2 regions of the Saccharothrix sabaoui genome follow, and region 1 is predicted to be linked to the other one. Evidence: riboswitches for the same ligand, from Rfam matches in the RefSeq annotation. Region 1 holds a riboswitch; the other holds the start of a gene.

Region 1 (3,395 bases):
ATGGACGTGCCGCTCCAGGGCCTGTCCCTGGAGGTCAAGAGCCTCAAGACCATCACGCTCTACGACGGCGGCAACCCGCCGAGGCAGCTGCGGACGACCGCTCTGACGGTCGACGAGATGCTCAAGAACGAGAACCTCTCCCTCGGCGCCGAGGACAAGCTCGAAACGGCGCCGGACCTGCGCATCACCAACGGCGCCGAGGTCCACATCACCCGCACCGGCGTGTCCGTGATCAACGCGACGGAGGCCATCCAGCCGCCCGTCGAGGAGGTCAAGGACGACACGATGATGAAGGGGCAGAAAGAGGTCCTGGAGCCGGGCGAGCCCGGCGAGCAGATCGTCACCTACCGCGTCACGCAGAAGAACGGCCAGGAGACCGGCCGCGAGAAGCTGGGCGTGAAGGTCACCAAGGAGCCGAAGGCCAAGAAGGTCAAGGTCGGCACCAAGCTCCCGCCCGACGGCGCGGTGTGGGACTCCCTCGCCCAGTGCGAGGCGACCGGCAACTGGGCCATCAACACCGGCAACGGCTACTACGGCGGCCTCCAGTTCAACAAGAGCACCTGGGACGCCTACGGCGGCGCGCAGTACGCCGCGTACCCGCACCAGGCGAGCCGCGAGCAGCAGATCGCCGTCGCCACGAAGCTGCGCGACGCCCGCGGCGGCTACTCGGCGTGGCCCCACTGTTCCTCGAAGCTGGGCCTGTCGTAAGAATGCACGGGTGACCAACGCTTCACCGTCGACCGACCCGGGGAGTTCGCTCCTCGGGCCGGCTGACGTTCGCCGGCTCGCCGCCGAGCTGGACGTCCGCCCCACCAAGAAGCTGGGGCAGAACTTCGTGCACGACCCGAACACGGTGCGCCGCATCGTGGCCGCGGCCGAGCTGACCGCCGACGACGTCGTGCTGGAGGTCGGGCCGGGCCTGGGGTCGCTGACGCTGGCGCTGCTGCCCGCGTGCCGGGCCGTGGTGGCCGTGGAGATCGACGGGAAGCTCGCCGAGCGGCTCCCGGCCACCGCCGCCGAGCGCGCCCCGCTGCTGGCCGACCGGCTCACCGTGGTGCACGAGGACGCGATGCGCGTCACCGCCGACCGGCTGCCGGTCGCGCCCACCGCCCTGGTGGCGAACCTGCCGTACAACATCGCCGTGCCCGTCGTGCTGCACCTGCTGGCCGAGCTGCCGTCGTTGCGCACCGGCCTGGTGATGGTGCAGTCCGAGGTGGCCGACCGGATGGCCGCGCCCCCCGGCAGCAAGGTCTACGGCGTGCCGAGCGTCAAGCTCGCCTGGTACGCCGACGCGCGCCGGGCCGGCCCGGTGTCGCGCGCGGTGTTCTGGCCGGTGCCCAACGTGGACTCCGCGCTGGTGGCGTTCACCCGCCGGGAGAGCCCGTCCTCTGTGGACCGCAAGGCGCTGTTCTCGTTGGTGGACGCGGCTTTCGCGCAGCGGCGCAAGATGCTGCGCGGCGCGCTGGCCGGCTGGGCCGGGTCGGCCGCGGCGGCGGAGCGGCTGCTCGTCGAGGCGGGCGTCGACCCCGCTGTCCGCGGCGAACAACTGGGGGTCGCCGACTTCGTCCGGATAGCCGAGGCCGCCTCCACTCGGTAGTCGTCGATCTTTCGGCCGAAAGTGTGATTTGCCGGACGATCCTGTTTCAGGCTTGCGTCGGGAGTGGGTCGTCGGGTGTACTCGGTGCTGCCATCCCGAGCGGCCGAGAGACCTGGCTCTACGACGCCGCAGCAACCACTCCTCCACAGGGGCAGGTGCTTCAGCCAGGACCGATGGAGGATCACGTGCCCAGGATGCTGCTCACGAGAAGGCGGGTCGTCGACCACGGCCGCCGCACGGCCTCCGGCTGTCGCAGCCTCTAGAAGAGCCCAGAGCCCGCTTACCGGGCCGCTTTTCGATCCTCGCCGTCCCCGTCGCGGGACACCTTCCTGAGCTGAGCCCGCCGGTCGACGCGCGCCACGAGCGCGCGCCGCCGCACGCCTTCGTGGAGCGAAAACGTGATCACTGTCGAGAACCTCACCAAGACCTTCCCCGGGAGTACCGGTCAGGTTCGCGCGCTGGACGGCGTGAACCTGGACGTCGCGGCCGGCACCGTCCTCGGCGTCGTCGGCCCGAGCGGCGCCGGCAAGTCCACCCTGGCCCGCTGCGTCGCCCTGCTGGAGCGCCCGGACAGCGGCGCGATCCGCGTCGACGGCACGGACCTCGTCTCCCTCGACGGCACCGCGCTGCGCGCCGCCCGCCGGCAGATCGGCGTCGTGCCGCAGGGCGACTCCCTGCTGCGCCAGCGCACCGCCGCCGGCAACGTCGCGCTGCCGCTGGAGGCCGCGGGCATCGCCGGCCCGCAGCGCCGCACCCGCGTCGCCGAGCTGCTCGACCTGGTGGGCCTCACCGACAAGGCCGGGTCGTACCCCGACCAGCTCTCCGGCGGCCAGCGCCAGCGCATCGCCGTGGCCCGCGCGCTCGCCGCGTCGCCGTCGGTGCTGCTGGCCGACGAGCCGACCTCGGCGCTCGACCCCGACACCACCGGCTCGGTGCTGACCGTGCTGGACCGGGCGCGCGCCGAGCTGGGCGTGACCGTCCTCGTCGTCACGCACGACATGGGCGTGGTCCGCCGGATCTGCGACGACGTCGCGGTGCTGGAGGGCGGCAAGGTCGTGGAGCACGGCAAGGTGCTCGACCTGGTGTCCGACGCGGCCAGCCGCACGGCCGCCTCGCTGCTGCCCGCCGTGGACCAGAACCCGGGCGCGGAGGCCGCGTTCGACCGGGTCGCGGACGTGGTGCTGGTCGGCTTCGCCGCCGTCGGCGCCCTGCTGCCCGAGGCGACCAGCCGGTTCGGCGTCGACCTGAACCTGCTGGGCGGCGGCCTGACCCGCCTGGGCGAGACCCCCGTCGCGCGGTTCCGCGTCGGGTTGAAGGGTGAGCGCGCCGACTCGGCGCTGGAGTGGATCTCCGAGGCCGGCGGCTCCGTGCGCCGGACCCTCGCGGGTCCGCAGGGAGTAGCTGCGTGAGGTCTGCAACACCCTGGTCGGAGGTCTTCGACCAACTGCTCGTCGCCACCGGTGAGACGCTCTACATGGTGGTGGTCTCCACCCTGATCGCGGTCCTGCTCGGCACCCCCGTCGGCATCTGGCTCCAGCTCACCGCACCCGGTGGGCTGAAGCCGCGCCCGGTGGTGCACAAGGTCCTCGGCTTCGTCGTCGACCTCGGCCGCTCCATGCCGTTCCTGGTCCTGCTGGTGGTGCTCACCTCGCTGACCAGGCTCCTGCTCAGCAGCACGATCGGGCCGACGGCGGCGATCGTGCCGCTGGCGGTGGGCGCCATCCCGTTCGTCGGCAGGCTGGTGCAGAACGTGCTGGCCGAGGTGCACGTGGCGGTGGTCGAGGCCGCCGTCACGACG
Region 2 (3,395 bases), on a different contig from region 1:
CACGCGGTGGAGCGCGGTGAAACCGGCGATGGGGCTGGGCATCGCACTGTCCACAGTGTCCGTCGGCGTCAGCATCGCGGTCACCGGCTTCGCGCTGCACTTCCTGCTGGACATGGACTGGCGCACGGCCCTGCTGTGGGGCGCGGTGCTGTCGTCCACCGACGCGGCGGCCGTGTTCAGCGTGCTGCGCGGGGTGGGCGTGGGCAAGCGGCTCATCGGCGCGCTGGAGCTGGAGTCCGGCATCAACGACGCGCCGGTCTACATCGCCGTCGTGCTGCTCGCCTCGCCCGACCCGGTGACGTGGACCGCGCCCGCCCTGATGGTGTACGAGCTGGTCGCGGGCGCCCTGATCGGCATCGCGCTCGGCTGGCTCGGCGGGGTGGGGCTGCGCCGCGCCGCCCTGCCCTCCACCGGCCTGTACCCGCTGGCCACGGTCGCCGTGTGCCTGCTCGCCTACACCGCCGGCGACCTCGCGCACGCCTCCGGCTTCCTCGCCGTCTACATCGCCGCGCTGGTCCTCGGCAACGCCCGCCTGCCGCACCGCGCGGACACCCTGTCGTTCGCCGAGGGCCTCGGCTGGATCGCCCAGATCGGCCTGTTCGTGCTGCTCGGCCTGTACGCCTCGCCCGGTCGGGTGCTCGACGCCCTGGTGCCCGCCCTGGTCGCGGGCGCGGTGCTGGTGCTGCTGGCCAGACCCCTGTCGGTGCTGTGCGCGGCGCTGCCGTTCCGGGTGCCGTGGCGCGAACAGGTGTTCATCTCGTGGTCCGGGCTGCGCGGCGCGGTGCCCATCGTGTTCGCGCTGATCCCGCTGATCCAGGGCGTCGACGGCGCCCAGCGGCTGGTCGACGCGGTGTTCGTGCTGGTCGTGGTGCTGACCCTGGTGCAGGGCACCACCCTGCCGTGGCTCGCGAAGTGGCTCGGCCTGGTCAAGTCCGGCGAGGCGCACGAGGTGCAGGTCGACTCCTCGGCGCTGGACGAGCTGGGCGCGGAGCTGCTCCAGGTGCGCATCCAGCGCGGCTCCAAGCTGCACGGCGTCTACCTGTCCGAGCTGCGGCTGCCGCCGGGCTCGTCGGTGAGCCTCGTGGTGCGGGCGGAGAACAGCTTCACGCCCCAGCCGACCACCCGGCTCCAGGAGCACGACCAGCTGCTGGTCGTGTGCACGGAGGTCGCGCGCACCGCCACGGAGCAGCGGATCAGGGCGGTCGACCGGGCCGGCCGGTTCGCGCGCTGGAAGGGCGACGCGGGGCTGCCGTAGCCGCGACCTCCCACGATGTGGGCGCGTCTCGACGGCGGCGCGGTGTTCCGGTTACCTTCGGGGTGAAGGTCATGAGTGCCAGCGACAAGCTCGGGCTAGCTGGCCGGCAACCCTCCTACCGCGGTGGGGTGCCCCCGATGAGGACCTGGCCGGCGCGCAGGGCGTCCGGCAAGCGCGGACTCCCTTCCCACGGGTGGAGTCCCGGACTCCCCGGAGGGTGTCATGACCGTCGCAGTCCCCAGGCCCACCACCGCCGTCACCACTGCCACCACGACCACTGCCAGCACGACCGCTGCCACTACCACCGCCGCCCTGCCCCGCGTCGTCGGCTCCGCGCTGCGCGTGCCGCTGGTCACCGGTGAGCGCGTCGAGTACGCCAACCTCGACCACGCGGCCAGCGCGCCGTGCCTGGAGCAGGTCCGCGACGCCGTCGACGAGCTGCTGCCCTGGTACGCGAGCGTGCACCGGGGCGCCGGCTTCGCCTCGCAGGTCTCCACCCGCGTCTACGAGCAGGCCCGCGCGTCGGTCCGCCGCTTCCTCGGCGCCCGGTCCACCGACGCCGTCGTGTTCACCCGCAACGCCACCGACGCGCTGAACCTGCTGGCCCGCAGCGTGCCGAAGCACACCGCCGTGCTGCTGTTCGACACCGAGCACCACGCCGCCCTGCTGCCGTGGCGCGGCCCGAACGTGCGCCGCCTGCGCACCCCGTCCTCGCCCGCCGCGGCCGTGCTGGAGCTGGACCGCGCGCTGCGCGAGGCCCCCGTCGGACCGCGCCTGGTCGTGGTGACCGGCGCGTCCAACGTGACCGGCGAGCTGTGGCCGGTCGCCGAGCTGGCCCGGGTCGCCCGCCGGCACGGGGCGCGCGTCGCCCTGGACGCCGCCCAGCTCGCCCCGCACCGCCCGGTCGACGTGCGCGCCCTCGACGTGGACTACACCGTGCTGTCCGGGCACAAGCTGTACGCGCCGTTCGGCTCCGGCGCGCTGGTCGGCCGCTCCGACTGGCTCCAGGCCGCCGAGCCGTACCTGGTCGGCGGGGGTGCCACGGCCCGCGTCACCGACCACGGCGACCGGCTGGGCGTGGCCTGGTCGGCGGTGCCCGAGCGGCACGAGGCCGGCACGCCCAACGTGGTCGGCGTGCACGCCCTCGCCGTGGCCTGCGACGTCCTCGGGCGGCACTGGGAGCGGGTCGCCGAGCACGAGCGCGTCCTGCTGGCCCGCCTGCGCGAGGGGTTGGCGACCGTGCCCGGCGTGCACGAGCTGGCCCTGTTCGGCGGCGGGCAGGACCGGGTCGGCGTGGTGAGCTTCACCGTCGGCGGCCAGGACGCCGGCTACCTGGCCGCGGCGCTGTCCGCCGAGCACGGCATCGGCGTGCGCGACGGCGCGTTCTGCGCCCACGTCGCCGTGCACCGGCTCACCGGGGGCGGGCGGGCCCTGCGCGCGTCCCTCGGCCTGGGCAGCTCGGAGGAGCACGTCGACCGGTTCGTGGCCGCGCTGCGCCGTCTCGTCACCGAGGGTTCGCGGTGGGCCTACGAGCAGCGCGACGGCCGCTGGGCGCCGTGCGACGACCAGCGCGCGCTCCCGCCGTTCCTGCGCTGAGCAGCGTGTTGGACAATGGCCGGGTGAGCACCGATCCCAGCGCCGAGCCGGCCGACGACGCCGACCAGCCCGAGCCGCCGCTGCCGAAGCGACGCGTCGCGCTGCTGGCGGTCATCGCGCCGATCGTGTTGGCGCTCGACGTCGTCGTCAAGGTGATCGCGGTCGAGGAGCTGGAGGGGCGGGAGCCGGTCGAGCTGTTCGGCGGCCTGCTGTACCTGCCGCTGATCCGCAACACCGGTGCCGCGTTCGGCATGGCCGAGGGCTGGACGGTGATCCTCGCGCTGATCGCGTTCGGCGTCGTCGGGTTCATCCTGTGGATCGCCCGCCGGCTGCGGTCGGTCGGCTGGGCCATCGGCCTCGGGCTCGTGCTCGGCGGCGCCACCGGCAACCTGGTCGACCGGGTCTTCCGGGCGCCCGGCCCGCTGCGCGGCGGCGTCGTGGACTACATCTCGGTGCTGGACCCCTGGGGCCGGGTCTTCCCGGTGTTCAACCTGGCCGACTCGGCCATCTGCGTGGGCGGCGGTGTCATCGTCCTGATGGCCCT

The links. Region 1 has a riboswitch for S-adenosylmethionine ahead of ACR807_RS11185 (methionine ABC transporter ATP-binding protein). Riboswitches for the same ligand answer to the same signal wherever they lie in the genome.
Region 2: linked by a shared signal. The riboswitch ahead of ACR807_RS02400 (aminotransferase class V-fold PLP-dependent enzyme) and the one ahead of ACR807_RS11185 (methionine ABC transporter ATP-binding protein) in region 1 are both predicted to bind S-adenosylmethionine.

What each region holds. Positions count from the first base shown of each region.
Region 1 covers NZ_JBPKJK010000027.1:43,778-47,172, forward strand. Annotated here, with positions in the region: gene ACR807_RS11175 (resuscitation-promoting factor) at 1-708, shown strand, start outside; gene rsmA (16S rRNA (adenine(1518)-N(6)/adenine(1519)-N(6))-dimethyltransferase RsmA) at 719-1,597, shown strand; SAM riboswitch class I at 1,685-1,777, shown strand; gene ACR807_RS11185 (methionine ABC transporter ATP-binding protein) at 1,996-3,006, shown strand; gene ACR807_RS11190 (methionine ABC transporter permease) at 3,003-3,395, shown strand, end outside.
Region 2 covers NZ_JBPKJK010000004.1:66,311-69,705, forward strand. Annotated here, with positions in the region: gene ACR807_RS02395 (potassium/proton antiporter) at 1-1,255, shown strand, start outside; SAM riboswitch class IV at 1,323-1,436, shown strand; gene ACR807_RS02400 (aminotransferase class V-fold PLP-dependent enzyme) at 1,478-2,851, shown strand; gene lspA (signal peptidase II) at 2,875-3,395, shown strand, end outside.